DNA from 3 places in the Enterobacter vonholyi genome. Region 1 is predicted to be linked to each of the others. Evidence: riboswitches for the same ligand, from Rfam matches in the RefSeq annotation. Region 1 holds a riboswitch; each other region holds the start of a gene.
The links. A riboswitch is a leader RNA that binds a small molecule or an ion and turns the genes downstream of it on or off. The one in region 1 is predicted to bind thiamine pyrophosphate.
Positions count from the first base shown of each region.

Region 2: another riboswitch for thiamine pyrophosphate. It lies ahead of thiB (thiamine ABC transporter substrate binding subunit); the one in region 1 lies ahead of thiC (phosphomethylpyrimidine synthase ThiC).
Region 3: another riboswitch for thiamine pyrophosphate. It lies ahead of thiM (hydroxyethylthiazole kinase); the one in region 1 lies ahead of thiC (phosphomethylpyrimidine synthase ThiC).

Region 1 covers NZ_CP162152.1:220,362-230,427, forward strand. Annotated here, with positions in the region: gene AB3N39_RS01010 (sensor domain-containing diguanylate cyclase) at 1-159, opposite strand, end outside; gene thiH (2-iminoacetate synthase ThiH) at 496-1,623, opposite strand; gene thiG (thiazole synthase) at 1,620-2,390, opposite strand; gene thiS (sulfur carrier protein ThiS) at 2,392-2,592, opposite strand; gene thiF (thiazole biosynthesis adenylyltransferase ThiF) at 2,576-3,331, opposite strand; gene thiE (thiamine phosphate synthase) at 3,318-3,959, opposite strand; gene thiC (phosphomethylpyrimidine synthase ThiC) at 3,959-5,854, opposite strand; TPP riboswitch at 5,934-6,042, opposite strand; gene rsd (sigma D regulator) at 6,097-6,594, opposite strand; gene nudC (NAD(+) diphosphatase) at 6,690-7,463, shown strand; gene hemE (uroporphyrinogen decarboxylase) at 7,502-8,566, shown strand; gene nfi (deoxyribonuclease V) at 8,576-9,247, shown strand; gene AB3N39_RS01065 (YjaG family protein) at 9,289-9,879, shown strand; gene hupA (nucleoid-associated protein HU-alpha) at 10,066-10,066, shown strand, end outside.
Region 2 covers NZ_CP162152.1:722,028-732,093, reverse strand. Annotated here, with positions in the region: gene AB3N39_RS03445 (cation diffusion facilitator family transporter) at 1-210, shown strand, start outside; gene AB3N39_RS03440 (cytochrome b/b6 domain-containing protein) at 317-898, shown strand; gene AB3N39_RS03435 (sugar efflux transporter) at 947-2,125, opposite strand; gene sgrT (glucose uptake inhibitor SgrT) at 2,245-2,397, opposite strand; gene sgrR (HTH-type transcriptional regulator SgrR) at 2,486-4,141, shown strand; TPP riboswitch at 4,178-4,278, shown strand; gene thiB (thiamine ABC transporter substrate binding subunit) at 4,310-5,293, shown strand; gene thiP (thiamine/thiamine pyrophosphate ABC transporter permease ThiP) at 5,269-6,879, shown strand; gene thiQ (thiamine ABC transporter ATP-binding protein ThiQ) at 6,863-7,564, shown strand; gene AB3N39_RS03405 (DedA family protein) at 7,608-8,375, opposite strand; gene araC (arabinose operon transcriptional regulator AraC) at 8,504-9,349, opposite strand; gene araB (ribulokinase) at 9,687-10,066, shown strand, end outside.
Region 3 covers NZ_CP162152.1:2,917,122-2,927,187, reverse strand. Annotated here, with positions in the region: gene AB3N39_RS13780 (MFS transporter) at 1-787, shown strand, start outside; gene AB3N39_RS13775 (glycoside hydrolase family 32 protein) at 803-2,236, shown strand; gene AB3N39_RS13770 (hypothetical protein) at 2,321-2,782, opposite strand; gene AB3N39_RS13765 (YadA C-terminal domain-containing protein) at 2,997-4,070, opposite strand; TPP riboswitch at 4,685-4,781, shown strand; gene thiM (hydroxyethylthiazole kinase) at 4,817-5,587, shown strand; gene thiD (bifunctional hydroxymethylpyrimidine kinase/phosphomethylpyrimidine kinase) at 5,584-6,384, shown strand; gene AB3N39_RS13750 (GntR family transcriptional regulator) at 6,427-7,173, shown strand; gene AB3N39_RS13745 (PfkB family carbohydrate kinase) at 7,147-8,100, opposite strand; gene AB3N39_RS13740 (ADP-ribosylglycohydrolase family protein) at 8,097-9,101, opposite strand; gene AB3N39_RS13735 (nucleoside permease) at 9,098-10,066, opposite strand, start outside.

The sequences.
Region 1 (10,066 bases):
ATGCGTGAAGTTGCTATTGATCTTATGATAATCCTCAAGAAAATCCTTTCGTTGCGAAAGCGTTACCGCGATCGCGATCACCGCAAAACTGCAGAGGATCCCCGCAAAGCTGAGCATGATTGGCCGTGTAAAAGAGAGCTTTTTGCTGTGAAGTGCCATGAGCTGTACATCGTTCCTGATGGTGAATATTTTTCGTCTGCCGATATCCTCTCAGCATAGTCGCTGTCCTGCGGTTAGCGGTGAATTATACGGCGCACGATTTCTGACGAGATGATTTATCTTAAGAATCATTAAGAAAATACTTATTCATTTGCCGGGGGCAGTTTGTGAAATGAATCAGAGGCAGGGCGAAACGAGGAAGAAGCTTTTCGCCCCGGTCAGCATCCGTTGCTGACCTTGTGACAATAAAAAACCGGACGATCGATGACAATCATCCGGTTTTGCCTTTTCGTAGCGTCTCGACAAATTTCTATGATGTTGCTGTGCGTTTCAACGTCATTGCGAGGCTCTTCCCAGCCAGCTGTCCCAGTCTTTCCAGACAGGCTGAAGGCCCTGCGCCGTCAGGGCTGCGGCGACCGCTTCCGGACGTCGCCCGTCATGCGGCACAAACTGCTCCAGCTCCGGACGATCGTCGGCGTAGCCGCCAGGCTGCGTTTTGGAAAACGCGCTGACGTTGTTAATCGCAAGCGGGATAACGCGATCGCGAAACGCCGGGGACTCACGCGTTGAGAGCGATAATTCAACTTCCGGGGCGAGCAGGCGAAACGCGCAGATCGTCTGCACCAGCTGGCGTTCATCCATTAGCGAAGCCGGTTCGATCCCTCCCGCACAGGGGCGCAGGCGCGGGAAGGAGATGGAATAACGGCTCTGCCAGTAGTGCTGCTGGAGCCACAGCAAATGTTCCGCCACCATATAACAATCCACCCGCCAGCTGTCGGAGAGCCCGATCAGCGCACCCAGACCGATTTTGTCGATACCCGCGCGGCCGAGCCTGTCCGGCGTTTCCAGCCGGAAAAAGAAATCCTGTTTCTTACCCTTCAGGTGGTGCCGGGCGTACGTCGCCTCATGATATGTTTCCTGGTAGACCATGACCCCGTCCAGCCCGAGGTTTTTGAGCTCTGCGTACTCCTCCTGCGACAGGGGCTGCACTTCCATCTGCAACGACGCAAACTGACGACGAATGGCGGGAAGGTGCTGACGGAAATAGTCCATTCCCACTTTTCCCTGATGTTCGCCCGTGACCAGCAGAAGATGTTCAAAGCCCATTTCACGAATGGCCGCACACTCCCGGGAAATCTCATCTTCATCGAGCGTTTTACGCTTGATGCGGTTGCTCATGGAAAAACCGCAGTAGGTGCAGTCATTGGCGCACAGGTTGGAGAGATAGAGCGGCACGTAGAAGCTCACCGTGTTGCCAAAACGCTGGCGGGTGAGTCGCTGTGCTCGCTGGGCCATCGGTTCGAGGTACGCGCTCGCCGCGGGGGAGAGCAGGGCCATCAGATCCTCGCGGGTCAGATGGCGGGCATGCAGCGCGCGCTCCACGTCAGCCGCCGTTTTGCTGTTGATGCGCAGGGCAATGTCGTCCCAGTTAAGCTGCCGCCAGCGCTCGGTAAACGTGCTCATGAGATCGCCTCCAGAAAACCGGTCAGCGGGCTGGTGGCCTGCGCCTGGAAACTGCGCGAGCCGGGGCCGGCTCCCCTTGCCAGCAGGCCAGCCTCTACGGCCATGCGGAATGCACGCGCCATCATGACCGGGTCGTCGGCAACCGCGATGGCCGTGTTGACCAGCACCGCGTCGGCGCCCATCTCCAGCGCTTGCGCGGCATGGCTGGGCACGCCAATGCCCGCATCAACGACCACCGGCACGGTGGCCTGCTCGATGATGATCTCCAGCATCGCGCGGGTTTCCAGCCCCTGGTTGGAGCCAATGGGGGCCCCCAGCGGCATGACGGCAGCGCATCCGACCTCTTCGAGACGTTTGCACAGAACAGGGTCAGCGCCGCAGTAAGGCAGAACGGTAAACCCTTGCTGCACCAGCTTTTCAGCCGCTTTCAGCGTTTCAATCGGGTCGGGCAGCAGCCAGCGGGCATCCGGATGGATTTCCAGCTTTAGCCAGCGGGTGCCGAGCGCCTCGCGGGCCAGCTGCGCGGCAAAAATCGCCTCTTCGGCCGTTTTGGCGCCGGAGGTGTTGGGCAACAGCGTGACGCCTGCTTCCAGCAACGGAGCCAGAATGGCATCGCTGTGGTGGCGCAGATCCACGCGCTTGAGCGCCAGCGTCACCAGCTGGCTGCCGCTTTCGCGAATGGCATCCACCATCAGCTGCGGCGAGGCGAATTTTCCGGTTCCGGTAAACAGATGCGAATCAAAAACCTTATCGGCAATACGTAACATCTCAGCCCCCTGCGATAACCTGAAACAGCAGGATCTGGTCGCCTTCATTGACCTGCTGATGTTCCCACTGCTCGCGCGGCAGGATCTGTTGATTGAGCGCCAGCGCCGTTCCCGGCTTGAGCTGACGCAGCTTGTCGAGCAGTGCGGCAACGGTAAGCCCGTCGTCGCATCTCATCGGCTCATCGTTAAACAGAATGCGCATCGCGGTCTCCACATACCGGGCAGCGGCTGGCGCGGCGTAACGCCAGCTGGCGCCAGCTGCTGGAGCGGGCATCAAACAGCCGCAGCGTATTGCGTTCCGTCTCCATGCCGCTGAGCAGCTTGATGGCCTCCAGCGCCTGCATGGTGCCCATCACCCCGACCACCGGGCCAAGAATGCCCGCCGTACGGCAGTTGCGCGTCGGTTCGGCATCTTCCGGCCACAGGCAGCGATAGCAACCCTGCGACCACGGCGGGGTCAGGACCATCATTTGCCCGCCGAACCCCACCGCGCTGGCGGTGATAAGCGGCGTATTATTTGCCACGCAGGCGGCGTTAATCGCCTGGCGCGTCGCCATGTTGTCGGTACAGTCCAGCACCACGTCAGCAAGGGCGACTTCACGGCTGAGGTTGTCACCGCTGAGCCGTTCCTGCAGGGCAATCAGCGCGATATCCGGGTTGAGCTGGTTCAGGCGCTGCCGGGTGATTTGCGCTTTCGGCTGGTTGATATCCTCGGTGGTAAAGAGGATTTGTCGCTGCAGGTTGCTGAGGTGAACCTCGTCGTCGTCGGCCAGCACCAGCGTACCGATACCTGCGCCTGCCAGATAAAGCGCGGCGGGTGCGCCTAATCCGCCCAGACCGACAATCAGCACCCGGCTGGCGAGCAGCTTTTGCTGGCCGTCGATGGCGATATCCTCCAGCAGGATCTGACGGCTGTAGCGCATAAAGTCACGATCGTTCATCGCCTGCTCCTGCCAGCTGTAACAGCTGTTCGGTGGCGGACCGCCAGTCTGCGGCCTGGGTGATGGCACTGACGACGGCGATACTGCCGACGCCGGTCTCCAGCACCGCCGGGGCACGTTCAAGGCTGATTCCGCCGATGGCGACAGTGGGGTAATCGGCAAGGCGTTTAACGTGACTTGCCAGCTGCGTCAGACCCTGCGGAGCGGAGGGCATCTGCTTGGTTTGCGTCGGGAAGACGTGACCAAGCGCGATGTAAGAGGGACGGGCCGCCAGGGCCACGTCAATCTCCATGTCATCGTGCGTTGACACGCCCAGACGCAACCCGGCTTCACGGATTGCGCTCAGATCCGTTGTTTCCAAATCCTCCTGACCCAGATGCACGCCGTACGCCCGGTGCTTAACGGCCAGCCGCCAGTAGTCGTTGATAAACAGACGGGCGTTATACCGGCGCCCCAGCGCGATGGCGGCAACCACATCGGCTTCCACCTCGTCATCGCGTTTATCCTTGATGCGCAGCTGGATCGTTCGAACGCCTGTCTCCAGCAGGCGCTCTATCCACGCCACGCTGTCCACCACCAGATAGAGCCCTAAACGGTAGGGAACGGGTGGGAAATCGGGCTGGTACATTACGCCTCCTCTTTTTTGAGGTAGATTTCGCCGCCTTTGGCGCGGAAGGTTTCGGACATGTCCGCCATACCCACTTCAATGGTTTGCGTGGCGGCGTAGTCGCGCACCTCCTGGCTGATTTTCATCGAGCAGAACTTCGGCCCACACATGGAGCAGAAGTGCGCGACTTTGCCCGATTCCTGCGGCAGGGTTTCGTCGTGGTAGGCGCGGGCGGTGAACGGATCCAGCGCCAGGTTGAACTGGTCTTCCCAGCGGAATTCAAAGCGCGCCTTCGACATGGCGTTATCACGGATTTGCGCGCCCGGATGGCCTTTGGCCAGATCCGCCGCGTGGGCGGCAATCTTGTAGGTGATCAGCCCCTGCTTCACGTCCTCTTTGTTTGGCAGCCCGAGGTGCTCTTTCGGCGTCACGTAGCACAGCATGGCGCAGCCGAACCAGCCGATCATCGCCGCGCCAATGCCTGACGTGAAGTGGTCATAGCCCGGCGCGATGTCGGTGGTCAGTGGCCCCAGCGTGTAGAACGGCGCTTCGTGGCAGTGCTCCAGCTCCTCGGTCATGTTGCGGCGGATCATCTGCATCGGCACGTGTCCCGGGCCTTCAATCATCACCTGCACGTCATACTCCCAGGCGATTTTGGTCAGTTCGCCCAGCGTGTGCAGCTCGGCAAACTGCGCTTCGTCGTTGGCGTCACGGATGGAGCCCGGGCGCAGGCCGTCGCCCAGTGACAGAGAGACGTCATAGGCGGCGCAGATCTCGCAAATTTCGCGGAAGTGTTCATAGAGGAAGTTTTCCCGGTGATGGGAGAGGCACCACTTCGCCATGATGGAGCCGCCGCGCGAGACGATGCCGGTCAGACGCTTCGCGGTCATTGGCACGTAGCGCAGCAGCACGCCCGCGTGAATGGTGAAGTAGTCCACGCCCTGCTCCGCCTGCTCCAGCAGGGTGTCGCGGAACGCTTCCCAGGTGAGGTCTTCGGCAATGCCGTTGACCTTCTCCAGCGCCTGATAAATCGGGACGGTGCCAATCGGTACCGGGCTGTTACGCAGGATCCATTCGCGGGTTTCATGGATATAGCGGCCGGTGGAGAGATCCATTACCGTGTCCGCACCCCAGCGCGTGGACCAGACCAGCTTTTCCACCTCTTCTTCGATGGAGGAGGTGACGGCCGAGTTACCGATGTTAGCGTTGACCTTCACCAGGAAGTTGCGGCCGATAATCATCGGCTCGGACTCCGGGTGGTTAATGTTGGCGGGGATAATCGCGCGGCCGGCGGCCACTTCGTCACGCACAAACTCCGGCGTGATGTTCTCCGGCAGGCGAGCGCCAAAGCCTTCACCAGGATGCTGATAGCGCAGCACTTCGCTGCGGATACGCTCGCGACCCATGTTTTCACGGATGGCGATGAACTCCATCTCCGGCGTGACGATACCCTGGCGGGCGTAGTGCAGCTGGGTCACGCATTTACCTGCTTTAGCACGTTTTGGCGTCAGCAGGCCGGTAAAGCGCAGCTCGTCCAGACCGTCGTCGGCCAGGCGCTCTTTGGTGTACGCAGAGCTGAGCACGCTCAGCTCTTCGCAGTCGTTACGCGCGTCAATCCACGGCTGGCGCAGCTTTGCCAGCCCCTGCTGGACGTTGATGGCAACATCAGGATCGCCGTATGGGCCGGAGGTGTCATACACCGGCACGGCTTCGTTGTCTTCATACTGCGGATTCTCTTTGCTGCCGCCGATAAGCGTCGGGCTGAGGTGGATTTCGCGCATCGGAACGCGAATATCGTCCTGCGAGCCGGAAATGTAGATGCGTTTCGAGTTCGGGAAAGCGGTGCCTTCCAGGGTGTCGATGAAGTGTTGGGCCTGTGCGCGCTGTTCGCGGCGGGTCAGTTTTGCAGTAGACATAGCTCATTCCAAAAGTGAAGGACATGGCTTGTCAGACGACGGATGAAGCAAGAGAGGATCGCCCGGGGGGCGATACAACAGCAGTGTGACTCTTGTTCCCTTCGCAGGTATTAGCCTGATCAGGTTCCGCGGATCCCGAATTAACGGTCTCAGCCCGGCTTTCGCTCTGGGCACTCCGACAAGAAAAATCCCCCTCGTGAGAGGGGCGAATGGTTGTAAATTACTCGTTAACGATTAAGAACTCAAGCAGGGCGCGCGACGTTCTCTTCGTTACTGATGTTCAAATCATTGTCCAGGGCGAGAGAGATCAGCTTGTCTTCCAGCGTGAATCGCTCCTCCAGCGCTTCGCCGAGGTCGGATAGCGCCTGCTGGAACTCAAGATAGTTATCGTGATCGATGGCGTTCTCAAGCGTGGAATCGTAGTAATCCATGATCTGCTGGGTATTGGCTTCCAGCAGCGGATAGAGCTTGCTGGCCGCTAAATACGGCGTTGTCCCTTCCATTTCGCGGATAATGCGTTCATAAATATTGAAATGGCCGTCGGACAGATAGTCGACCAGGCCCTGACAAAAATCATCCAGCGCTTTTTCGTTCAGTCGCATAAACGATTCTTTGCCAGGCTTAATGCCGACCAGATTGTAATAAGCCACGAGTAGATGCTTGCGCACATGCAGCCAGCGATCCACCAGTTTGTTACTTCCTCTAACGCGCTCAGTCAGGCTTTCTAGCTGGTTTAACATGGTCGACTCCGCAAAGTGTAGGATTGAATCTGCTCATCCAGAATGTAACCACAATGCTAACAACATGTCAGTGAAGCGAAGGTAGTGCAATAGATATGGATCGTATTATTGAAAAATCAGATCTGGGTTGGTGGATCGTCAGCCACGAACAAAAATTATGGTTGCCCGGTGGAGAACTGCCCTACGGTGCGGCGGAAACGTTCGATCTCGTGGGCCAGCCTGCGCTAGAGATCGGCGAGTGGCAGGGTGAGCCCGTGTGGTTGATCCAGCAAGCGCGTCGTCAGGATATGGGATCCGTTCGCCAGGTGTTGGATCTGGACGTAGGCCTGTTCCAGCTGGCGGGGCGGGGCGTGCAGCTGGCGGAGTTTTACCGCTCGCACAAATACTGCGGCTATTGCGGCCATACCATGCACTCGAGTAAAACCGAGTGGGCGATGCTCTGCAGCCACTGCCGCGAACGTTATTACCCACAAATTGCGCCGTGCATTATCGTCGCTATCCGTCGGGATGACTCTATTTTGCTTGCACAGCATACCCGCCATCGCAACGGCATTCATACCGTGCTGGCCGGGTTCGTCGAGGTGGGCGAAACGCTGGAGCAGGCAGTGGCGCGCGAGGTGATGGAAGAGAGCGGGATCAAAGTGAAGAACTTGCGCTACGTCACCTCCCAGCCGTGGCCGTTCCCGCAGTCGCTGATGACGGCCTTTATGGCCGACTATGACAGCGGCGAGATCGTTATCGATCAGAAAGAGCTGCTGGACGCGAACTGGTATCGCTACGACGATTTACCCCTGTTACCTCCGCCGGGCACCGTGGCGCGTCGGCTGATAGAAGATACCGTGGCGATGTGTCGGGCCGAGTATGAGTAGTGTTACACTGAGGCCATGACGCTTAAGGAACTGCAAAAATGACCGAACTGAAGAACGATCGTTATCTGCGTGCGCTGCTGCGCCAGCCCGTTGATGTCACCCCGGTGTGGATGATGCGCCAGGCGGGACGCTATCTGCCAGAGTACAAAGCCACGCGCGCGCAGGCGGGCGATTTTATGTCGCTTTGCAAAAACGCCGAGCTGGCCTGTGAAGTGACGCTCCAGCCGCTGCGCCGCTTCCCGCTGGATGCGGCGATCCTCTTCTCGGATATTCTGACCATTCCGGATGCGATGGGCCTTGGCCTGTACTTCGAAACCGGTGAAGGTCCGCGTTTCACCTCTCCGATCAAAAGCAAAGCCGACGTGGACAAGCTGCCGATCCCCGATCCGGAAGGCGAACTGGGCTACGTGATGAACGCCGTGCGCACCATTCGCCGCGAGCTGAAAGGTGAAGTGCCGCTGATTGGCTTCTCAGGCAGCCCGTGGACGCTGGCGACCTATATGGTGGAAGGGGGCAGCAGCAAAGCCTTCACCATGATTAAAAAGATGATGTACGCCGAGCCGCTGGCCCTGCATGCGCTGCTCGACAAGCTGGCGAAGAGCGTTACGCTCTATCTGAACGCGCAGATTAAGGCGGGCGCGCAGTCGGTGATGATTTTCGATACCTGGGGCGGCGTGCTGACCGGGCGCGATTATCAGCAGTTCTCCCTGTATTACATGCATAAAATCGTTGATGGCCTGCTGCGTGAAAACGAAGGTCGCCGCGTGCCGGTGACGCTGTTCACCAAAGGTGGCGGCCAGTGGCTGGAAGCGATGGCGGCAACCGGCTGCGACGCGCTGGGTCTCGACTGGACCACCGATATTGCCGATGCGCGTCGTCGCGTGGGCGACAAAGTAGCGCTGCAGGGCAATATGGACCCGTCCATGCTTTATGCGCCGCCAGCCCGCATTGAAGAAGAAGTGTCGACTATACTGTCTGGTTTCGGCCAGGGGGAAGGCCACGTCTTTAACCTCGGCCACGGCATTCATCAGGATGTGCCGCCAGAACACGCAGGCGTATTTGTGGAGGCGGTGCATCGGCTTTCTGCCCAGTATCACAAGTAAGGAGTCGTTATGGATCTCGCGTCGCTACGCGCTCAACAAATCGAACTGGCCTCATCGGTGATCCGCGAGGATCGTCTGGATAAGGACCCTCCGCAGTACATTGGCGGAGCAGACGTCGGATTCGAGCAGGGTGGGGACGTGACGCGAGCGGCGATGGTGGTACTGAAATACCCTTCGCTTGAGCTGGTGGAGTACAAGGTCGCGCGTATCGCGACCACCATGCCGTACATTCCGGGCTTTCTCTCCTTCCGCGAATATCCCGCGCTGCTGGCAGCGTGGGAGCAGCTTTCGCAAAAACCTGACCTGCTGTTTGTCGATGGGCACGGGATCTCACACCCGCGTCGTTTAGGCGTTGCCAGTCATTTTGGGCTGCTGGTGGATGTGCCGACCATTGGCGTCGCCAAGAAACGCCTGTGCGGCGCGTTTGAACCTCTTTCATCCGAGCCGGGTGCGCTGGCGCCGCTCATCCATAAAGGCGAGCAGCTGGCGTGGGTCTGGCGCAGCAAGGCACGCTGTAACCCGCTCTTTATCGCTACCGGGCACCGTGTGAGCATGGACAGCGCCCTCGCGTGGGTGCAGCGCTGCATGAAGGGCTACCGCTTGCCGGAGCCGACGCGCTGGGCAGACGCCGTGGCGTCTTCACGTCCGGCTTTTGTTCGTTGGCAGGAAATTCAGCGATGATTCAGGTAAACTGCGCCTAATTTTCGATTCGAGAGATCATCATGCTACAAAACCCAATTCACCTGCGCCTTGAAAAGCTGGAAAGCTGGCAGCACGTCACCTTTATGGCTTGCCTGTGCGAGCGCATGTATCCCAACTATGCCGCGTTCTGCAAGCAGACGGGTTTTGGTGATGGCCATATCTACCGCCGCATTCTGGATCTGATCTGGGAAACGCTGACGGTGAAAGACGCGAAGGTGAATTTCGACTCTCAGCTCGAAAAGCTGGAAGAGGCGATTCCGGTGGCGGATGATTTTGACCTGTACGGCGTCTACCCGGCAATTGATGCCTGCGTGGCGTTAAGCGAACTGCTGCACTCCCGACTGAGCGGTGAAACGCTGGAGCACGCTATTGAAGTCAGTAAGGCATCTATTACGACCGTCGCGATGCTGGAAATGACCCAGGAAGGTCGGGAAATGACCGACGAAGAGCTGCGTGCGAACCCGGCGGTTGAGCAAGAATGGGACATTCAGTGGGAAATTTTCCGCCTGTTAGCAGAGTGTGAAGAACGCGATATTGAGCTGATAAAAGGGCTGCGCGCGGACTTACGAGAGGCTGGCGAGAGCAATATTGGTATAATTTTTAACCAATGAGACAATAAATCTTGAGATAACGCCCGTTTTGTCGCTCCTCGACTCTTCCCTTTCGCCCCTTGTCTGGTCTACATTTGGGGGGCGAAAAAAAGTGGCTATCGGTGCGTGTATGCAGGAGAGTGCTTTTTTGGCATTTTCGTCGCACTCGATGCTTAGCAAGCGATAAACACATTGAAAGGATAACTTA
Region 2 (10,066 bases), 500 kb from region 1:
ACGTGTCTTCTCTCAACCGAAGGCGTCACCGGACTCCATGATTTAAAAACCCGCAAGATGGGCGATTTAGCCCTTGTCGATGTCCATCTGGAAGTGAACGGCGAATTAAGCGTAAAAGAAGGGCATCAGATTGCCGTCAATGCCAGAAACAACGTGATGCAAAAATTCAATGTGCTGAACGTGATGACGCATATTGATCCTGCTCGCTAATCGGAACGCATAAATACAGTGTGACGCTACTCATCGTTAAGGTTTCGTTAATTAATCTGCGTCACACTGCATCGCATCAGCTCTCTCATTATTGAGGTAAAAAGCGATGAACCCAACGCTACGTAATACGCTTCCCCATAAAGAAACACCTTTTCTTCGCGTACTGCACATTCTTGTAGCCATACTGGTGCTGGCCCAAATTATCAATTCTAATTTCACCGAAAGCGAGGCCCTCCACGAATCCGGACTGAACGGAATTGTCACCTGGATCCATGTTATCTCAGGGTTTGGTTTAATTTTTTGTGGTATTGCCATGATGGCATGGATGTTAACCCAACGCGGATTTAAGTATTACTACGCCTGGCTGGCGCTGGATTTTCGTGGAATCGTTGAAGATATTCGCACCCTCGCGCAGCGTCAGTTACCTGACGCGCATGCTGGCGGTATGGCGGCAACGGTGCAAGGTCTGGGTGTGCTGGCGCTGCTGGGCGTTGCACTCTGCGGCGCGGCCTGGTTCGTGCTGAACGCCACGCTTGGGCCGGTTTCGTCCGTCACGGAATCCGTCTTAGATTTGCATAAATTCCTGACAGTTTTTATTGAGACATATTTCTGGGCACACGGCTTCATGGGACTCGTTCATATGTACCTGACGCTACGCGCGCAGCGTAAATATCAGTATTCCGAATAAAACGCTTCACAGAGCCCGGTGCTCCCGGGCTCCGTTTCACTCATCCGATCACACGTCTTTTACGCGGCAGGTCAGCAGGAGCGTCACGACGGATAGCGCCGCAATCATCCAGTAGACCGACGCATGGCCATAGCTTTGCGCCAGCGCCCCCTGAATCACGCCCGCCAGGATCACGCCGGTTGAAATACTGTTGGTAAAAAGCGTCGTTGCCGAGCCTGCACGGCCGGGCATCAGATCCTGGAACCAGAGCATGCCGATCCCGGCAACAATTCCAATAAACACGGCGTTAAACAGCTGCAGCGCCAGCAACGCTTCACGCGAATGGAAAAGGATCAACCCCGCGTAGAACAGTACCCCGGCCGCCACGGCGACGATCATCATCCGACGCTTTCCAAAGCGCTTAACGTAATAGCCCGCCAGAATCATCGCCGGAATTTCCAGCCCGGCGGCGGTTCCCATTAAGATCCCCGCGAGCTTGTCCGGTAAGCCCAGATCGCTGCTGATCCACAGCGGCATATCAATAATGTACATGGTGTTGCAGGTCCACATCAGCGTCGAGGCAATAAACAACATGCGGACGTTCTTGTCCTGCCAGCCGCTCACCTGGGTAACAGGTTTATCCGTCGCCTGTTCGACGCGGGCCACGGACGGCAGTGCGAAGGCTATCAGCGCCAGGCTGATGACAAAAATCCCTGCCGCAATGGAGAACATGGTGGTAAAGCCATAGTTCAACGCCAGCATAAAGGCCAGCGGCGGACCAATGACCCACGCCAGCGAGAGCTGGGCACGCATCACCGAGCTGAACATCACCACTTCCCGCGCGGAGTTATCCGCATATTCACGGGCCAGGGCGAACAGCTGCGGCATAGCGGTGTTCGCCAGCGACGCCAGCAGCACGCCGCAGGTAATGAGCGTCAGATAATGACGATTGAAGGCAAAGAGCAGCGCGTTGCCCACGGCCATGGCGCAGCAAAAGAGGATTAGCCTGCGGCGATCGCCCTGACTGTCCGATCGTTTCGCCAGCGCGAGGCTGACCAGGATCCCGGCAATGGCGTTGACGGTATAAAACAGGCCGACCCAAAACGGCTGCGCCCCTACCTCGCGGCTGAGAAACAGGCTCAGCGTCGGCGCCTGAAGCGCCCCCGCCACGCCCATCATAAAGGCCACCAGCATAAAAGCGGCATACACGCCGTTCAGGCGTCGCCCCATCGTCATCAACCACAGCATGCGCAAGTCCTTGTGAAAGCGAATCGAAATTGGGTGAATAGTAAACGAAAAAAGCCAGCAAAAACATTTTGCTGGCGGGTGATAAGCACCAATACTCAGTCACACATGATCGAGGCGAGTTAGCGGGAAGAGGTCGGTGTCGTAACGTCCCACTGCATCAATTCTTCTAACGTTTTCAGCCGTTGCTCTGCACACCGGCGGGCCAGCCAGGACGATCCTTTTGTCGCTGAAAAGTACTGCTGATAAAACTGACGTGCGGTAGACCTCTTCATAATTTACCTCCTCGCTTCATCGAGGAGAATTATTGGCCTAATATAGGGATAAATAAATTGCTGGTTTTTTGTCAGGAGTTCCCCTTTTATGCCTTCCGGTCGTCTGCAACAACAGTTTATCCGCCTCTGGCAGTGCTGCGAGGGGCAATCGCAGGAGACCACGCTCAACGAGCTGGCGGACCTGCTTAGCTGTTCCCGCCGTCATATGCGCACGCTTCTCAACACCATGCAGCAGCAGGGGTGGTTAAGCTGGGAAGCGGAAGCGGGACGCGGCAAACGCTCGCGACTGACCTTCCTGTATACCGGACTGGCGTTGCAGCAGCAGCGCGCAGAAGATCTGCTCGAACAGGACCGCATCGATCAGCTGGTCCAGCTGGTGGGCGACAAGGCCGCCGTGCGCCAGATGCTGGTTTCCCATCTCGGACGCAGCTTTCGTCAGGGCCGACACATTCTGCGGGTGCTCTACTACCGGCCAATGAAAAATCTGTTGCCCGGCACGGCGTTACGCCGCTCGGAAACCCACATGGCCCGACAAATCTTCAGCGGCCTGACGCGCATAAATGAGGAAAACGGGGAACTGGAGGCGGATATTGCCCATCACTGGCAGCAGCTTTCCCCGCGCCACTGGCGCTTCTTCTTACGCCCCGGCATCCACTTTCACCACGGCCGCGAGCTGGAGATGCACGACGTCATCGCCTCTCTGGAACGCGCCCGCAGGCTGCCGCTCTACTCGCATATTTCGCGCATCCACTCCCCCACGGCCTGGACGCTGGACATTGAGCTGTCGCAGCAGGACAAGTGGCTTCCCTGGCTGCTGGGCTATGTGCCGTCGATGATTTTGCCCGGTGAGTGGGAATCATTGAACAGTTTTGCCAGCCTGCCGATTGGCACCGGGCCCTACTCCGTGTCCCGCAATAACAGCAACCAGCTGAAAATCCGCGCGTTCGATGACTACTTTGGCTATCGGGCGCTGATCGACGAAGTGAACGTGTGGGTATTGCCTGACCTCAATGAAGACCTGAGCTGCGGTCTGACGCTTGAAGGCCCCACCACCGGAGAAAAGGCCGTTGAGAGCCGCCTGGAGGAAGGATGCTACTATCTCCTGTTTGACCGCCGCACCCACCGCGGGGCAAACCAGGGCGTCCGCAAGTGGATCAGCCACGTGCTGTCCCCTTCCAATCTGATCTACCATGCGGAAGAGCAGTACCAGACATACTGGTTTCCGGCCTACGGCCTGCTTCCGCGCTGGCACCACGCCCGGCCGTCGCACTGCGACAAACCCGCAGGGCTGGAGTCCATCACCCTGACCTACTACCGCGAGCACGTGGAGCATCGTTTTATCGCGAGGATCATGACCCGCCTGCTGGCAGCCGAGGGGGTCAAGTTAGAGGTAAGAGAAGTGGACTATGACGAATGGCATCAGGGGGAGATCGCCAGCGATATCTGGCTCAACAGCGCTAATTTTACCCTGCCGCTCGATTTTTCATTATTTTCACACCTGTATGAAGTCCCGCTGATCCAGCACTGCATCGACCGTGACTGGCAGCAGGACGCCGCCCTGTGGCGATCGGGCGAGATGAATCTTGCCGTATGGTGCCAGCAGCTGCTGGCCGAGCAGGCGATCGTCCCGCTGATCCACCACTGGCTGATGATTCAGGGCCAGCGCAGCATGCGCGGCCTGCGGATGAACACCCTGGGCTGGTTTGATTTTAAATCCGCCTGGTTTGCCCCCCCGGAGCCATAACGCTTTCGTAATATTCACCAAATCATTACAATAGCGCCGTTCTCAACGGGGTGCTGCATCACAGATGTGCGCTGAGATAATACCCGTCGAACCTGATCCGGATAACGCCGGCGAAGGGATTTGAGGCTGTCGCTCAAAATCCTTTGCCACTCAACCCTGAGGTGCAAAGTGTTAAAAAAAGTTCTCCCCCTGCTGGCGCTGTTTGCGCTGCCTGCTTTTGCCAAGCCCGTCCTGACGGTCTACACCTACGACTCCTTCTCTGCCGACTGGGGCCCTGGCCCGGTTGTCAAAAAAGCCTTTGAAGCGGACTGCAACTGCGAGCTGAAGTTCGTGGCGCTTGAAGATGGCGTGTCGCTGCTCAACCGTCTGCGCATGGAAGGAAAAAACAGTAAAGCCGACGTGGTGCTCGGGCTGGATAACAACCTGCTGGAAGCCGCCTCGCAAACCAAACTGTTTGCCAAAAGCGGCGTCGCGGCAGATGCCGTTAACGTGCCGGGCGGCTGGAAGAACGACACCTTTGTGCCGTTCGACTATGGCTACTTTGCTTTTGTTTATGACAAAAATAAGCTGAAAAACCCGCCAAAAAGCCTGAAAGAGCTGGTCGAAAGCGATCAGAAGTGGCGCGTAATTTACGAAGATCCGCGTACCAGCACGCCGGGCCTGGGCCTGCTGCTATGGATGCAAAAAGTCTACGGGGATAAAGCACCGGAAGCATGGCAGAAGCTGGCCGCCAAAACCGTCACCGTGACCAAAGGCTGGAGCGAAGCCTACGGCCTGTTCCTCAAAGGCGAAAGCGACCTGGTGCTGAGCTACACCACCTCCCCGGCCTACCACATTATCGCCGAGAAGAAAGACAACTATGCAGCCGCAGATTTTGCGGAAGGGCACTATCTGCAGGTGGAAGTGGCCGCGCGTACCGCTGCCAGCAAACAGCCGGAGCTGGCCGAGAAGTTCCTGAAGTTTATGGTTTCACCGGCGTTCCAGAACGCCATTCCAGCGGGCAACTGGATGTATCCGGTTACTAACGTTGCGCTGCCTGCAGGTTTCGAGCAGTTGACCAAACCGAAAACCTCGCTGGAGTTTACGCCGCAGCAGGTCGCCGCGCAGCGTGCCGCATGGGTAAGCGAATGGCAACGCGCCGTCAGCCGTTGATTTCCGGCTGGTTACTTCCCGGGCTGCTCGCCGCCGCCGTGATGGTAGCGGTCAGCCTGGGGGCTTTTCTTGCATTGTGGTTTAACGCGCCAGAGAGCGACCTGCTCGCCCTCTGGCACGACAGCTACCTCTGGCACGTTATCCGGTTCTCCTTCTGGCAGGCGTCTCTTTCTGCCCTGCTGTCGGTGATCCCGGCTATTTTTCTGGCACGCGCTCTGTATCGACGGCGATTTCCCGGCAGGCAGGCCCTGCTGCGCCTGTGCGCCATGACGCTGATCCTGCCCGTGCTGGTGGCGGTATTTGGTATTCTGAGCGTTTACGGTCGCCAGGGCTGGCTGTCTTCACTGTTCGGTCAGCTTGGTCTGGAATGGTCATTCTCGCCTTACGGACTGCAGGGCATTCTGCTGGCGCACGTATTTTTCAATATGCCGATGGCAACGCGCCTCTTTTTGCAGGCGCTGGAAAATATTCCCGGCGAACAGCGTCAGATTGCCGCCCAGCTCGGCATGCGCGGCGTGTCGTTCTTCCGCTTTGTCGAATGGCCGTGGCTGCGCCGCCAGCTCCCGCCCGTGGCGGCGTTAATCTTCATGCTCTGCTTTGCCAGCTTTGCCACCGTGCTGTCACTCGGCGGCGGGCCGCAGGCCACCACCATTGAGCTGGCGATTTACCAGGCGCTGAGTTACGACTACGATCCCGGTCGCGCCGCGCTGCTGGCGATGGTGCAGATGGCGTGCTGTCTTGCGCTGGTGCTGTTGAGCCAGCGGCTGAGTAAAGCCATTCCCGCAGGTAGTCATCAAATAACCGGCTGGCGCGATCCGCAGGACAGCCTGCACAGCCGCGTCAGCGATTTTATCCTGATCGCGCTGGCGCTGTTGCTGCTGCTGCCGCCGCTGCTGGCCGTTATCGTTGACGGCCTGAACCTCAATCTTATGTCCGTCCTACAACAGCCCGTTCTCTGGCAGGCGACCTGGACCTCGGTACGCATAGCGCTGGCTGCCGGACTGCTGTGCGTTATGCTGACCATGATGCTGCTGTGGAGCAGCCGTGAGCTCTACGCCCGCCAGGCGCAAAAAGCCGGACAAATGCTGGAACTGACGGGCATGCTGATACTGGCGATGCCGGGTATCGTGCTGGCAACGGGCTTCTTTTTACTGTTCAACAGCACCCTCGGCCTGCCGGAAAGGGCCGATGGCATTGTGATTTTCACTAACGCCTTAATGGCCATCCCCTACGCGCTTAAGGTGCTGGAAAACCCGATGCGCGACGTCAACAGCCGCTACGGTTTGCTGTGTCAGTCGCTGGGCATGCAGGGCTGGCAGCGGCTGAAGGTAGTCGAACTGCGCGCGCTAAAACGCCCGCTGGCGCAGGCGCTGGCCTTTGCCTGCGTGCTCTCTATTGGAGACTTTGCCGTCGTGGCGCTGTTCGGCAATGACGATTTCCGCACGCTGCCTTACTGGCTTTATCAGCAAATTGGCTCTTACCGCAGTCAGGATGGCGCGGTTACCGCGCTGTTACTGCTGCTGCTGTGCTTTGCCTTATTTACCGTTATCGAAAAACTCCCGGGGCGTGATGTTAAAACTGACTGATGTAACCTGGCTTTATCAGCATCTGCCGATGCGCTTCACGCTCTCCGTTCAGCAGGGCGAGCGGATTGCCGTGCTTGGCCCAAGCGGTGCCGGGAAAAGCACCTTGCTCAATTTGATCGCCGGCTTTCTGCAACCTGCCAGCGGGTCGATAGCCATCGATAATCGTGATTTCACCAACGCCCCTCCGGCTAAACGTCCTGTGTCGATGCTGTTTCAGGAAAACAACCTCTTCACCCATCTGACGGTGCGGCAAAACATCGCGCTGGGAATGCATCCGGGGCTCAGGCTGAACGATGCCCAACGCGAAAAACTTGAAGTGATTGCCGGACAGATGGGGATCACCGAATTCATCGACAGGCTGCCGGGCGAGCTCTCCGGCGGCCAGCGTCAGCGCGTGGCGCTGGCGCGTTGTCTGGTGCGCGAGCAGCCGCTTCTGCTGCTGGATGAGCCCTTCTCGGCGCTCGATCCCGCGCTGCGTCAGGAGATGCTCGCCCTGGTGCAGGAGGTCTGCCAGCGTCAGCAGCTGACGATGCTGATGGTTTCGCACAGTATTGAGGATGCAGCACGGATTGCGCCGCGATCGGTGGTGGTTGCCGAAGGGCGAATTGCGTGGGATGGGAAGACGGAAGAGCTGCTGAGTGGTAAAGCGGGGGCGTCTTCACTGTTGGGCATTCGTGCCGTCTGATGCCCTCACCCTGACCCTCTCCCACAGGGAGAGGGAATAAACATTAACGGCTCACCACCTTCAGCAGAATTTCGCCGTACACCGGCATCAGCGGGTGGCGAATCAGCGCGACCAGGGCCACCACGGCCACACCCAGCGTCAGCGGGGCCAGCCACAAAAGACGAGAGCGCGGGAGATAGCGCGTCAGGCGATCGACGCTCGCTTTCGCGCTGCGCCACAGCCGCCAGCAGAGCCAGACCGCCAACCACAGCAGCAGCGCCGTGCCCAGCAGCAGCCACTTAAACTCACCGCTTTGCATCCCGTCAGGAATATCTATCGCCGCCCCTGCGAGGATCCCCGGCAGGAAGTAGAACGGCGGCCAGAAGACGCAGCCGATAATGTTCGGCACCACGAATTTCGCGACGGGCAGATCCAGCATCCCGGCCACCATCGGCACCAGCGGACGCGTTGGCCCGACAAAGCGGCCGACGAGGATGGTAAACATGCTGTGCTGATGCAGCGCGTGCTCGGTTTTATCCAGCAAGGCTTTGTTCTTTTTCATGAACGACCAGCGGTGCAGCGGCTTCTTAAAGCGCCAGCCCAGCCAGAAGGAGATCCAGTCGCCGAGCAGGCAGCCGATAATCCCGGCCAGCCACGCCTGCCAGAAATTAACCTCGCCGCTGCCAATCAGCGCACCAAGCCCTGCCATCATTACGGTGCCGGGCAGGATTAACCCGACGAGCGCCAGCGACTCCAGAAACGCCACCAGCGCCACGGCGATGAGCGAGTACATAACGGACTGGGTAATAAAGTGTTCCAGCAATGCCTGCATAACTATTCCGGTCAGAAAACGAATCAGCGATTCTGCTTAGCGCCCCGCACCGCGTCAAGGCAACAATTGTCTGAATAGTTTACAGGTTGCTTTCCGCATTCACCTGTTTGTTTATCTTTTTTTACCGATTATTCACATCCCGCGCGGAATTCACTCGGACTGGCACCGGTACATTTTTTAAATACGCGGGAGAAATAGAGCTGATCCTCAAAGCCTACGTTGCGTCCCACGGTGGCGATGGGCATCCGGGTGGTGCTGAGCAACAGTTTCGCCTGGCTGATGCGCTGATCTTCACGCCAGCTCAATACGCTGACGCCCAGCTGCTGGCGGAACAGATGCGACAGCCGCGACGGCGACAGGCAGACGTGCTGAGCAACGCTGGCGATATCAAACTGGCTATCGGCCAGGTGATCGCTGATGTACTGGCAGGCGTCGCGCACGCGGTTATCCAGCGGCGGGTTAAGCGACTCGTTAATCGCCTCCATCCGTCGCAGCAGCAGCTGTTCAAGGAGGTTTATCGCCAGCAGTTCGGCATAGCGACCACCGGCCTGCCCCGCCTCGATAATCTGGGCAAAAAGCTCGCGAAACTGCGCAAGATGAACCTCGTCCGGGCGATAAAAACCGGTGTGCGCAAAAATTGCTGGCCAGGAAAGCCACTCCTGCCAGTAGGCGCGCGGACGGAAGTAAACCCACTGGTGATACCACTCTTTGGCATCCGGATGGCGGCCATAGTGGTGGATCTCCCCCGGCGGGAACAGCAGGATATCTCCCGGGCGGCAGACAAACTGCTGGTCACCGTTCTTGATGATTCCTTCCCCTCGCACGGTGAGGTTGAGGATATACCCTTTCATCCCAAGCGGTCGGTCGACGTAAAAGTCGAGATATCCCTCAGCCTCGATAGGGGTCAGTCCCGCCACAAGGTGCGCGTTAAACGAGTATCCCGGCAGCAGGGGATCGTTTTGCGTTTCGGCCATAGATTCAGTTCTCCCAAGGGTCCTGAAGGAAACCAATTGTCCATATCACTAAAAGCAGCTTAAAAATGGCCCGCGTAAAGATCTAAAAAGCATCACGCCGCTTTTACGTCCGCCATGTTTCAGCCTTTCCCCCTGATTTCTTCGCCAGAGCAAGCAGATAACCAGTAACAAAAGTGTCTATAAGTGCGGCAGAAATGTCCACATTGAATATTTGCACGGCGTCACACTTTCCGTTGTAACAGCAATTTAGTCCATAAGATTAGCGGATCCTGCCTGACGACTTTTTCCCCCAGTCTCTAATGTTCTTCCATACCTGTTTTTTCGATGGAGCAACACCATGGCAATTGCGATTGGCCTCGATTTTGGCAGCGATTCGGTTCGCGCGCTGGCAGTGGACTGTACGTCCGGCCAGGAGATAGCAACCAGCGTTGAGTGGTACCCGCGCTGGCAAGAGGGGCGCTACTGTGATGCGCCGAACAACCAGTTCCGCCACCACCCGCGTGACTATATCGAGTCGATGGAAGCGGCGATCAAAACCGTCCTGGCCGAACTGACTGACGCCCAGCGAGCTGAGATTGTGGGGATTGGCGTCGACAGCACCGGCTCCACGCCAGCCCCTGTGGATGCCGAAGGACGCGTGCTGGCGCTGCGCCCGGAGTTTGCCGACAACCCGAACGCCATGTTCGTGCTGTGGAAAGACCATACCGCCGTGGAAGA
Region 3 (10,066 bases), 1.8 Mb from region 1:
GGCGGCAACCTTTTTTGCCGGGCTCCTGTTTAACATTAACCCGAAGCTGAACTTTGCTGTCGCGAGCTGCGCCGGGCTGGTGTTTTTTGTTTTGCTGGCGCGCCTAAGAGTCTCTTCGGCCCCGCACGCCATGCAGGAGGCGGTATCCGGCGGTAAGGTCACGCTGGAAGATGCCTTGCGCCTGCTGACGCTACCGCGGTTCTGGGCGCTGGTGTTTTTTGTTATCGGCACCTGTATTTATGGCGTCTACGACCAGCAGTTCCCGGTCTATTTCTCCTCACAGTTCCCGACGCTGCAGGAAGGAAACGCCATGTACGGCTATCTCAACTCCTTCCAGGTTTTCCTTGAGGCGGCGGGCATGTTTTGCGCCCCGTGGCTGGTGAATCGTCTCGGTGCGAAAAACGGCCTGATTTTCGCCGGAATGGTGATGGCGATGCGTATGGTGGCATCGGGTCTGGTTGAGGGACCGGTGTTGATCTCCATTACCAAGCTATTGCACGCGGTTGAGCTGCCCGTTTTGCTGGTCTCCATCTTTAAATACAACAGCCTGCATTTTGATAAGCGACTCTCTTCCACCCTCTATCTGGTGGGCTTTGCCTGTACAAGCTCGGTGATTGCCTCGGTGCTGTCGCCGCTGGCAGGTTACAGCTATGAGAAATACGGCTTTGCCCAGTCCTATCTCATCATGGGGCTACTGGTCTTCAGCACCACGTTTATCTCCATCTTCCTGTTGCGCTCGGGTAAGTCCTCTTCTGACCCGCTCATGCCGCAACCTTCCACCATCTGATCAAAGAGTAGAGAAATGACGTATTCCATTACGAAAGCAGAACAGGAACTTCAGTCCAGACGCGAAGGGCTTAACCTGCGCTGGTATCCCCGTTACCACCTCGCTGCGCGAGCTGGCTGGATGAACGACCCTAATGGCCTGGTGTGGTTTGACGGCTGGTATCACGCGTTTTACCAGCATCATCCGTATTCGACCCAGTGGGGGCCGATGCACTGGGGCCATGCGCGCAGCAAGGATTTAGTTCACTGGGAACACCTCCCGGTTGCTCTCGCCCCGGAAGGGCCAGACGACAAGGACGGCTGTTTTTCTGGCTCGGCGGTGGTGGATGGCGACATGCTGGCGCTGATCTACACCGGCCACAAATTCCACGGCGATCCTGGCGATGAGGCTAATCTCTACCAGGTTCAGTGCCTGGCAACCAGCCGTGACGGCATCCAGTTTGTGCGGCACGGGACAGTCATTAATACACCGCCCGGGCTGCATCACTTCCGCGATCCGAAGGTATGGCGTGAAGGGACGTGGTGGTACATGGTCGTGGGTGCGCGCGAAGGAGATACGGGCCAGGTGCGTGTGTACCGGTCTGCCGATCTGCGCGAGTGGCAGGACAGGGGCGTGCTCGCGGTGGCTGAAAAAGAGATGGGTTATATGTGGGAATGCCCGGACTTTTTTACCCTCAACGGTAAACGCGTGCTGATGTTCTCACCTCAGGGACTCACCGCAGACGGATTTAATCATCGCAATCTTTTCCAGAGCGGCTACCTGGTAGGTGAATGGCAGCCTGATCAGCCCTTTGTGCCTGAAGGTGAGTTTGTGGAGATGGATCGCGGGCATGATTTCTATGCGCCGCAAAGTTTCCTGACTCCTGACGGCCGCCGTATTGTTATCGGCTGGCTGGACATGTGGGAATCGCCCCTGCCGGAACAGCAGGATGGCTGGGCGGGTATGCTTTCTTTACCGCGCGAGCTGACGCTGAGTGCGGATAACCATCTGCAAATGCGACCGGCCAGAGAAGTTGAAGCCCTGCGCGGGGCGTGGTTCCCCTGGCCGATAAGTACACTTAATAACCAGCAGATGACGCTGGTGGAACACTGCGATGCGATGGAGGTCATTCTGCAATGGGATTGCACGAATAGCAGCGCGGAGCAATACGGCATTCGTCTCGGCGACGGCCTACGCCTCTATGTTGATGCCCAGATGCAGCGCCTGGTGCTGGAGCGACACTATCCACAGTATGGCCTGTGCGGTACCCGAAGCGTCGCGCTTAACCTGAACGACGCGCTCAGCCTGCGCCTGTTCTTTGACTGCTCTTCGGTGGAAGTGTTTGTTAACGAAGGTGAGGCGTGCCTCAGCAGCCGTATTTATCCTGATGCCGACTGCCGCGAGCTGGCGTTATTTGCCTGGACGGGAGGAGCATCGCTTATTCATGGCGGGGCGTGGCAGTTAGAGTAAATCTGTATTTAGTCATGAGCTAAAATAAAGCCCCATACAAATGGGGCTATGTAAATCTTATCAGGAGGGAGCGTAGTCCTAAGATCACATTTTTGATAATTGTGCGTTTACGACTCTCTCTTTTTCGACAACCAGCTGCATAATATAGCTATCCTTGTGCCATAAACCCTTATTTGGCTTCCAGCCTTTCGAAAGCAGATATTCAGCAGCATCAGATATTGGCTTATTCATAACGCGATCCGCTTCACCTGAAAACTGTTTAACATCGCCGCTTGCTTTGGCAGGCTTGCTGTCACAACGACCCGCAGCATCCATAACCTGAGTGCAGCCTTCAGGAAAATGCTTATGTGCTGATTGTGCAAGTTGAGCAGCATTCTCCAAAGCCTGTTTTTCTGCAGCAGCGTTAATGGCTGATGTGCGGTTTTGCTCTGCAATATAACAAGCGTCTTTACTCACCCCCTTGCTTTGACAATCCGCCATCCGTTGCGCTGGTGAGGAACACGCAGTAAGAGATAATACAGCCGCTATCATCATTAACTTTTTCATTATTGCCTCAGTAATTGCAATTATAAATATAGGTGCCTAACATCAAGCCGATCCATATCCCTAATAAAATAAAAGTGAGATACAAAACAGCGGAGATAAAAATGTACTTTGTCATTTTCTTTGCGAGCAGCAATGTATTGAGTTATAGCCAGCTGATTAAAACTCATGGGCGATTTTTTTTAGAACACTGGCATTTTATTTTAATACTGTAACATCACCATCCGTAAGATGCGGACGCCGCAACAATTTCATCACCGTTGGATGTACCTGATGTAGAGAGGGTAGCAGCTACATTCTCAGCGAACTTATGACGGTAGCCGATTGCATAACCTTGCGCATCTTTGAAGTTGGCAGCACCGACGGCAACCGCGTTATCTGTATCAACGTAATGCAAACCAGCAAGAGAAGCAGCGCCAGCGATACCAGCACGATATTCCTTGCGATCCTCATTCTGCTGATTCTCCAGAGAAGAGAACTTAGCGTTATTTTGACTCTCTAACGCAGTAATACGTGATTCATGATTCGCTAATTGTGCGCTGTGATTCTGAATCGTCGCTTCCTGTGTTTGCTGGCGTGACTGAACGGTAGCAACAGCAGCTTTATTCGCTGCGGCTACCGTTTGTGCATCGACAGCTAAAGATTGCGCATAAGCGCCCGTATTAAATGCCTGAGTCGCTTTGCCAGAGGCATCCTGAAGTGCTTGATCTTGTCTATCCTGATCGGCGTTGAAAATGCTTTTATCGACCTTACTTGCTAGCGCTTGAGTGTTGGCGTCTGCTTTGTTGTTCGCATTGGTCGCGGTGATGTCAGTTTTATCTACTCTCGTGTTTGTATCAATGATTGCTTGACCGTTAGTAATAACGCCTTGTAAAGCCGCATCTGCTTTATTATTAGTGTTATCAATCAATATATTCTGTTTGTTATCAGTGATTGTCTGATCTGCTTTGTAATCGTCGATTTTCTGATTAAGGATAGCGTTAGCTTGAGTGTTAGCATTTACGCCATCTTGAGCGGTGTTAGCTGTATCTTGTGCTTTATTAATAGCTGTATTTGCTCTGTCAATATCGCCCTGAAGGTTATAGATTTGCCCGTCTTGCTTAATGTTACTCCCCTCGATGTTATCAAGGTTATAGGCGGTTTTATCGGTACCCTGAATTTGAATGTGAGCACCTGGATTGTTGACGTTATCGTCAAGGTTTATGTTTACTTCCGCAGCATTTGCAGTATTCATTGAACCAGCAAACACAAAACCAAAAACAGCGATAGCTGTTGTATTTAAATAGTTCATTTTAAAGCTCTCATCATCACTACAAGAAAAAATAAAGTAAGGGCGCTATCCTGGCGGGAAGATACAACGTCTTGTTATATCTGAAATAATTCACAATTAACGTTGAAAATTTTGGTTTGATAACTTATTTCGTAACGTGCAGTAACTATCTATGAATGTGTAATTTTGATTATTGATCTAAATCATAAATAGCAGGAATAGCTAAACGAGTCATTCCAGAAAAGCTCGGCTTAATAATCTTATAATACAATAAGATAGCGATTCATGATGGATGAGAGCCAAATTAGATATAAAACACCAATACATTAAATGTATTTAAGTGTTTTGATTAAAATTGGTTAATAATACACATAACAGTTTATGTAAATTTATGGGTTTTTGCCGATTATTTATTATCGAATCTTTCGCTAGCTTCGAATGAAATGAAATCAGCTCATTTTTGTTACGGGATATACCAGGAAAAAATATTTATGTTGAAGATGCTAGCGAAAAAGTGTTTAGGGAGATTCATAACGCGATCGCTGCCGTGATAAATCAAAACCCCTTGCGCCTGACCTGTGGCCACGGTTACACTGATTGAGAACATTGATTTCAATAAATCATTGTTTTAAAAGTATTTTGACTCGGGGTGCCCTTCCTTGTGAAGGCTGAGAAATACCCGTATTACCTGATCTGGATAATGCCAGCGTAGGGAAGTCAGATGCCTTCCCGGTCATCGCTTCTTCACGCAAGGCAGGAGCGAACCCATGCAGCCTGACCTGCTCGATTTACACGTTTTACATCACTTCCGCACCCGTTCTCCGCTGACCCATTGTATGACCAATGATGTCGTACAGACCTTTACGGCCAACGTTCTGCTGGCGCTTGGCGCATCACCCGCGATGGTGATTGAGGCCGAAGAGGCCGAGCAGTTTGCTGCGATCGCCGATGCGCTGCTGGTCAACGTTGGCACGCTGACCTCGCCGCGGGCCCAGTCGATGCGGCGGGCGATTGAGAGCGCGGTGGCGGCAGGAAAGCCCTGGACGCTGGACCCGGTTGCCGTGGGCGCCCTGACGTTCCGCACCCGGTTTTGCCATCAAATTCTTGCTCTGAAACCGGCTGCCATTCGCGGCAATGCCTCTGAAATCCTTGCTCTTGCCGGGATGAGCCCGGGTGGGCGCGGCGTTGATACGACCGATACCGCCGCCAGCGCGGTGCCCGCTGCACAGGCGCTGGCCCGCCAGACCAATGCCGTTGTGGTCGTCACCGGCGAGGTGGATTACATCACGGACGGGCAACGTACTCGAACGGTTACCGGCGGCGATCCGCTGATGACGCGCGTGGTAGGCACCGGATGCGCGCTTTCTGCCGTTGTGGCGGCGAGCTGTTCGCTGCCGGGTGACCGGCTGGATAACATTGCTGCCGTCTGCGGATGGATGAAGCGAGCCGGAACGGTCGCGGTTGCGCAGTCGCGTGGCCCGGGCAGTTTTGCCAGCGCGTTCCTCGACGCGCTCTATACGCTGGAGGAGCAGGCATGAAGCGGATTAACGCCCTGACCATTGCCGGCACCGATCCCAGCGGCGGCGCGGGTATCCAGGCTGACCTCAAAACATTCTCGGCCCTTGGCGCGTACGGCTGCTCGGTCATTACCGCGCTGGTGGCGCAAAACACGCGCGGCGTGCAGTCGGTCTACCGTATCGAGCCAGATTTTGTTGCCGCACAGCTGGATTCTGTGTTCAGCGACGTGCGCATCGATACCACCAAGATCGGCATGCTGGCCGAGACGGATATTGTGGAAGCGGTGGCCGAGCGGCTTAAACGCTATCAGGTGCAAAACGTGGTGCTGGATACCGTCATGCTGGCAAAAAGCGGCGACCCGCTGCTTTCGGCCTCCGCCGTGGAGACGCTGCGTACAAAACTGCTGCCGCAGGTGGCGCTTATCACGCCCAATCTGCCGGAAGCCGCCGCGTTGTTAGGCACATCGCATGCGCAAACTGAACGCGAGATGAAAGCGCAGGGAAACGCGCTGCTGGCGATGGGCTGCGGCGCGGTGCTGATGAAGGGCGGTCATCTTGACGACGCTGAAAGCCCGGACTGGCTCTTTACCCGCGATGGCGAAGTACGTTTTACCGCGCCGCGCGTGCAGACCAAAAACACCCACGGCACGGGCTGCACGCTCTCCGCCGCGCTGGCGGCGCTGCGTCCCCGGCATGAAGGCTGGGCCGATACGGTTAGCGAAGCGAAAGCCTGGCTCTCGGCGGCGCTGGCAAAAGCCGATACTCTGGAAGTCGGTCACGGTATTGGGCCGGTTCATCATTTTCATGCATGGTGGTAACCCAGTATACTGGCAGGAAACACCACGCCTGAGAAAACAGAGATGGAACAAGCGCATACCCGGTTAATCGCTCAACTGAATGAACGGATCGCCGCGCCGGACAACACGCCGCTGTACCTGAAATTTGCCGAAACGGTAAAAAATGCGGTGCGAAGCGGCATGCTGGAGCACGGGAATATTTTGCCCGGCGAGCGCGATCTGAGCCAGTTAACCGGCGTGTCGCGCATTACCGTGCGAAAGGCAATGCAGGCGCTGGAGGAAGAGGGCGTGGTGACGCGTTCCCGTGGATATGGCACGCAAATCAACAACATCTTTGAATATTCGCTGAAAGAGGCGCGCGGGTTCTCGCAGCAGGTGGTGCTGCGCGGCCAAAAGCCCAATACGCTGTGGGTCAACAAGCGTGTGGTGAAATGCCCGGAAGAGGTGGCTAACCACCTATCGATCTCCCCGGACAGCGAGGTTTTTTTACTTAAGCGCATTCGCTATGTGGATGACGATGCGGTGTCGATTGAAGAGTCCTGGGTCCCGGTCGGGTTAATTCCCGATCCGGATGCAATTGGCATTTCGCTGTACGACTACTTCCGCAGTCAGAACATCTTCCCGCAGCGCACCCGCTCAAGGGTGAGCGCCCGCATGCCGGACAGCGAGTTTCAGGCGCACATAAAGATGGATGAAAAAATACCGGTGCTGGTGATCAAGCAGGTTGCGCTTGACCAGCAGCACCGTCCGATTGAGTACAGCATCAGCTACTGTCGCAGCGATCTATACGTCTTTGTATGCGAGGAGTAATTCCTCACGAGTCGGGGCGCAATCGCCGCCGCGGTGGCTGACCACCCAGGACGCCACGGCATTCCCCAGCAGAACGGCGTCTGCCAGCGACCATCCCGCTGCCAGCCCTGCCAGCGTGCCGCCCGCGTGGCTGTCGCCAGCACCAATGGTGTCCACAACCGTCGCCGGGAACGCCGGAACAACGCCCGAGGCGTCACCGTCATACCACATAGCACCGTCTTTATCATGGCGCACAATTAGCGCGGCGCCGAAGCGTTGCTGCCACACTTCACCCAGGTTTTCAGACTCCACACCGAATCTTTCAGCTGCAAGTTCCGCTTCCTGACGATTGAGCGACACGATTGGCCTGCAGGCCATAATCCGCTCCATCAGCGCGTCGGGAATATCCGCGATGCGGGGGCCGAAATCGATCAATGCCGTCACGTCCTGTAATCCCTCCAGCCAGCGTGTCAGCAGCTCGCCGCACGGCGATGCCAGCTGGTAGCCGGACAAATAAATCAGGCTGTTTTGCGGAACGTAAAGCGCATCCAGCCAGCGCTGCTGCCACTGGTTCTCCACGCCGCTAAAGGACATAAAGGTACGTTCGCCGTCAGGCTCAACCAGCGCCAGGCACCAGCCGTTGTCGCCCGTATCGGCCTCCACGGCGCTGTGCAGATCCTGCTTCGCCATGGCGTTGCGGATAATATCCGCCCAGACGCCGTGACCGACGGGCAGAGCGTTTTGCGCCGTAATGCCGAGCCGCTTCAGGGCGATGGCAATGTTTAGCGCGCAGCCGCCGATATTCACGCCCTGCTGCTTAAGTTCGATATCGCACCCGCGCCAGGGCAGGGCGTAGGCGTCGGCGATGACGTCTATCACCGCTGCGCCCAGCACCGTCACCGGGCGCGTGGCGTGCAGGGTGTCGAGACGTTGGGCAAATGCATTCATACGCCCTCCCTTTGCTCCCGGTAGTGCAGCAGTTTCTCGCAATAGTGGCCGAAATCGAGCCGGTTAACGGCGTCGAGCTCGGCCTTCAGCGCCGGGTCAATTGCCTGGACGCCGTGGAGCGCGCCGCAGATGGCTGTCGCCATGGCACCAATGGTGTCGGTATCGCCGCCCAGGTTGGCGCATAAAATGGCGCAGCGGTTCGGTTCGGTTTCCGCCAGTTCGACCATCGCAATGGCCGCCGGGACGGACTCAATGGTGCTGGTTCCTGCGCCGACAAGCTGATAAATCTGCTCGCTGGCGGAGTCGATGCCGTTGGCTTCCCGTACAGTCTTAAGCGCCAGCTCAATACGCGCCGCCAGCGACGCGCTGAAGGTGGTGGTTTTCGCCTCCTGCGCATAGCGGGCGATACCCGGCAGGGCATCGACGATGTTCTGCCAGCTTTCGCCGTCGACGGCACGGGAAACCGCCCACGCAATCACCACCGCGCCGGCAATGGCGAGGTCGGATTTATGGGTCGGGCTGGAGGCCAGCGCCACCTGCTCAACAAAGTGTTCCAGACGCGTGGCCGGAAGCAGGCAGCCCAGCGGGGAGGCGCGCATCGCCGCCCCGTTGGTCACGCCGTTGTTTTCCAGTTCGCTCACCGGCTTGCCGTCACGAATTGCGTTAAGCGCGATTTTGGAGGTTGGGCCGAGCACGTTCTTATTAAACGCATCGAAATCGAGCGCCCAGTTCAGGATATGCTTGCCGATAACATCCGCGTTAATCTCCCCGTCGCACTCAACGATCGCATCGGCCAGGCACAGCGCCATTGAGGTATCGTCGGTAAACTCTGCCTGTTTGAAATAGCAGGCCGCATTATTCTCTGCCGGGCCGGGTAAAAAGCGGTCGATCCAGCCGAAGTGCGCCTTGATGCGCTTTCTCGGCCACAGCTCCGACGGCATGCCCATCGCATCCCCTAACGCCTGCCCGTAAAGGGCCCCGAGAACACGGTCTTGTTTCATTTAACTTCCCCTTGTGTCAGCGCGGTATCGCCATCAACCACCGCAATTGCGGCGATCTCTTTGTCCGATTCGCGGAAAAACAGCATAAACAGCACGGCAATCACGGCAATCATGATTGCACCAAACGTCCACATTCCGGCCCAGTTGAAGGTCAGCCCATTCACCGGCTCTTTGTATGCGAACATTTTTTCCATCATCACGCCGCCCAGGCGGTAACCCAGCAGGCTACCAAAGCCCTGGCAGCACAGCGTAATCAGGCCCTGCGCGGCGGTCCGCATGTGCACCGGCGCTTTTTTATCCACGTAGATATACGCGGTGACATAGTAGAAGTCGTAGCTCACGCCGTGCAGCAGAATCCCGAGGAACAGCAGGGCGTAGGTGAAGTACTGTTCCGCACCGCCGTATACGAAGAATCCGTAGCGGATGGCGGCCGTGATCAGACCCAGCAGTAAGACCTTCTTAATACCAAAGCGTTTGGTAAAGAACGGCAGGGCGAGCATAAAGAAGATTTCAGAAAACTGGCCGAGCGTCATCCAGCCGGTGGCGTTTTTCATTCCCACTTCGGTGAGATAGCCGTTGGCGAAGATGTAGTAGAAGGCCAGCGGCATGGCGAACAGGAACGAGCAGAAGAAGAATACGAGGAAGTTTCTGTCGCGCAGCAGGATCAGCGCGTCCAGCCCCAGCATCACTTTGAAGTCCAGCTTGCCGGTACTTTTCGGCGGTGTGTTCGGCAGGAAGAGGGCAAAGACGCCGAGCAGGGCGGAGCTGGCGGCCGTCATCAGCAGCGGAATATTGGTATCGGAAATATCGCTGTAGCCCAGCATCTGCGGCAGGAAGCCGCACGCCAGCCCGGAGGCGATCCAGCCTATAGTGCCCATCACGCGGATGCGCGGGAAATCGGCCTCGACGTCATCCACGTTCGCGAAGGCAATACTGTTGGTCAGCGCGATGGTGGGCATATAGGT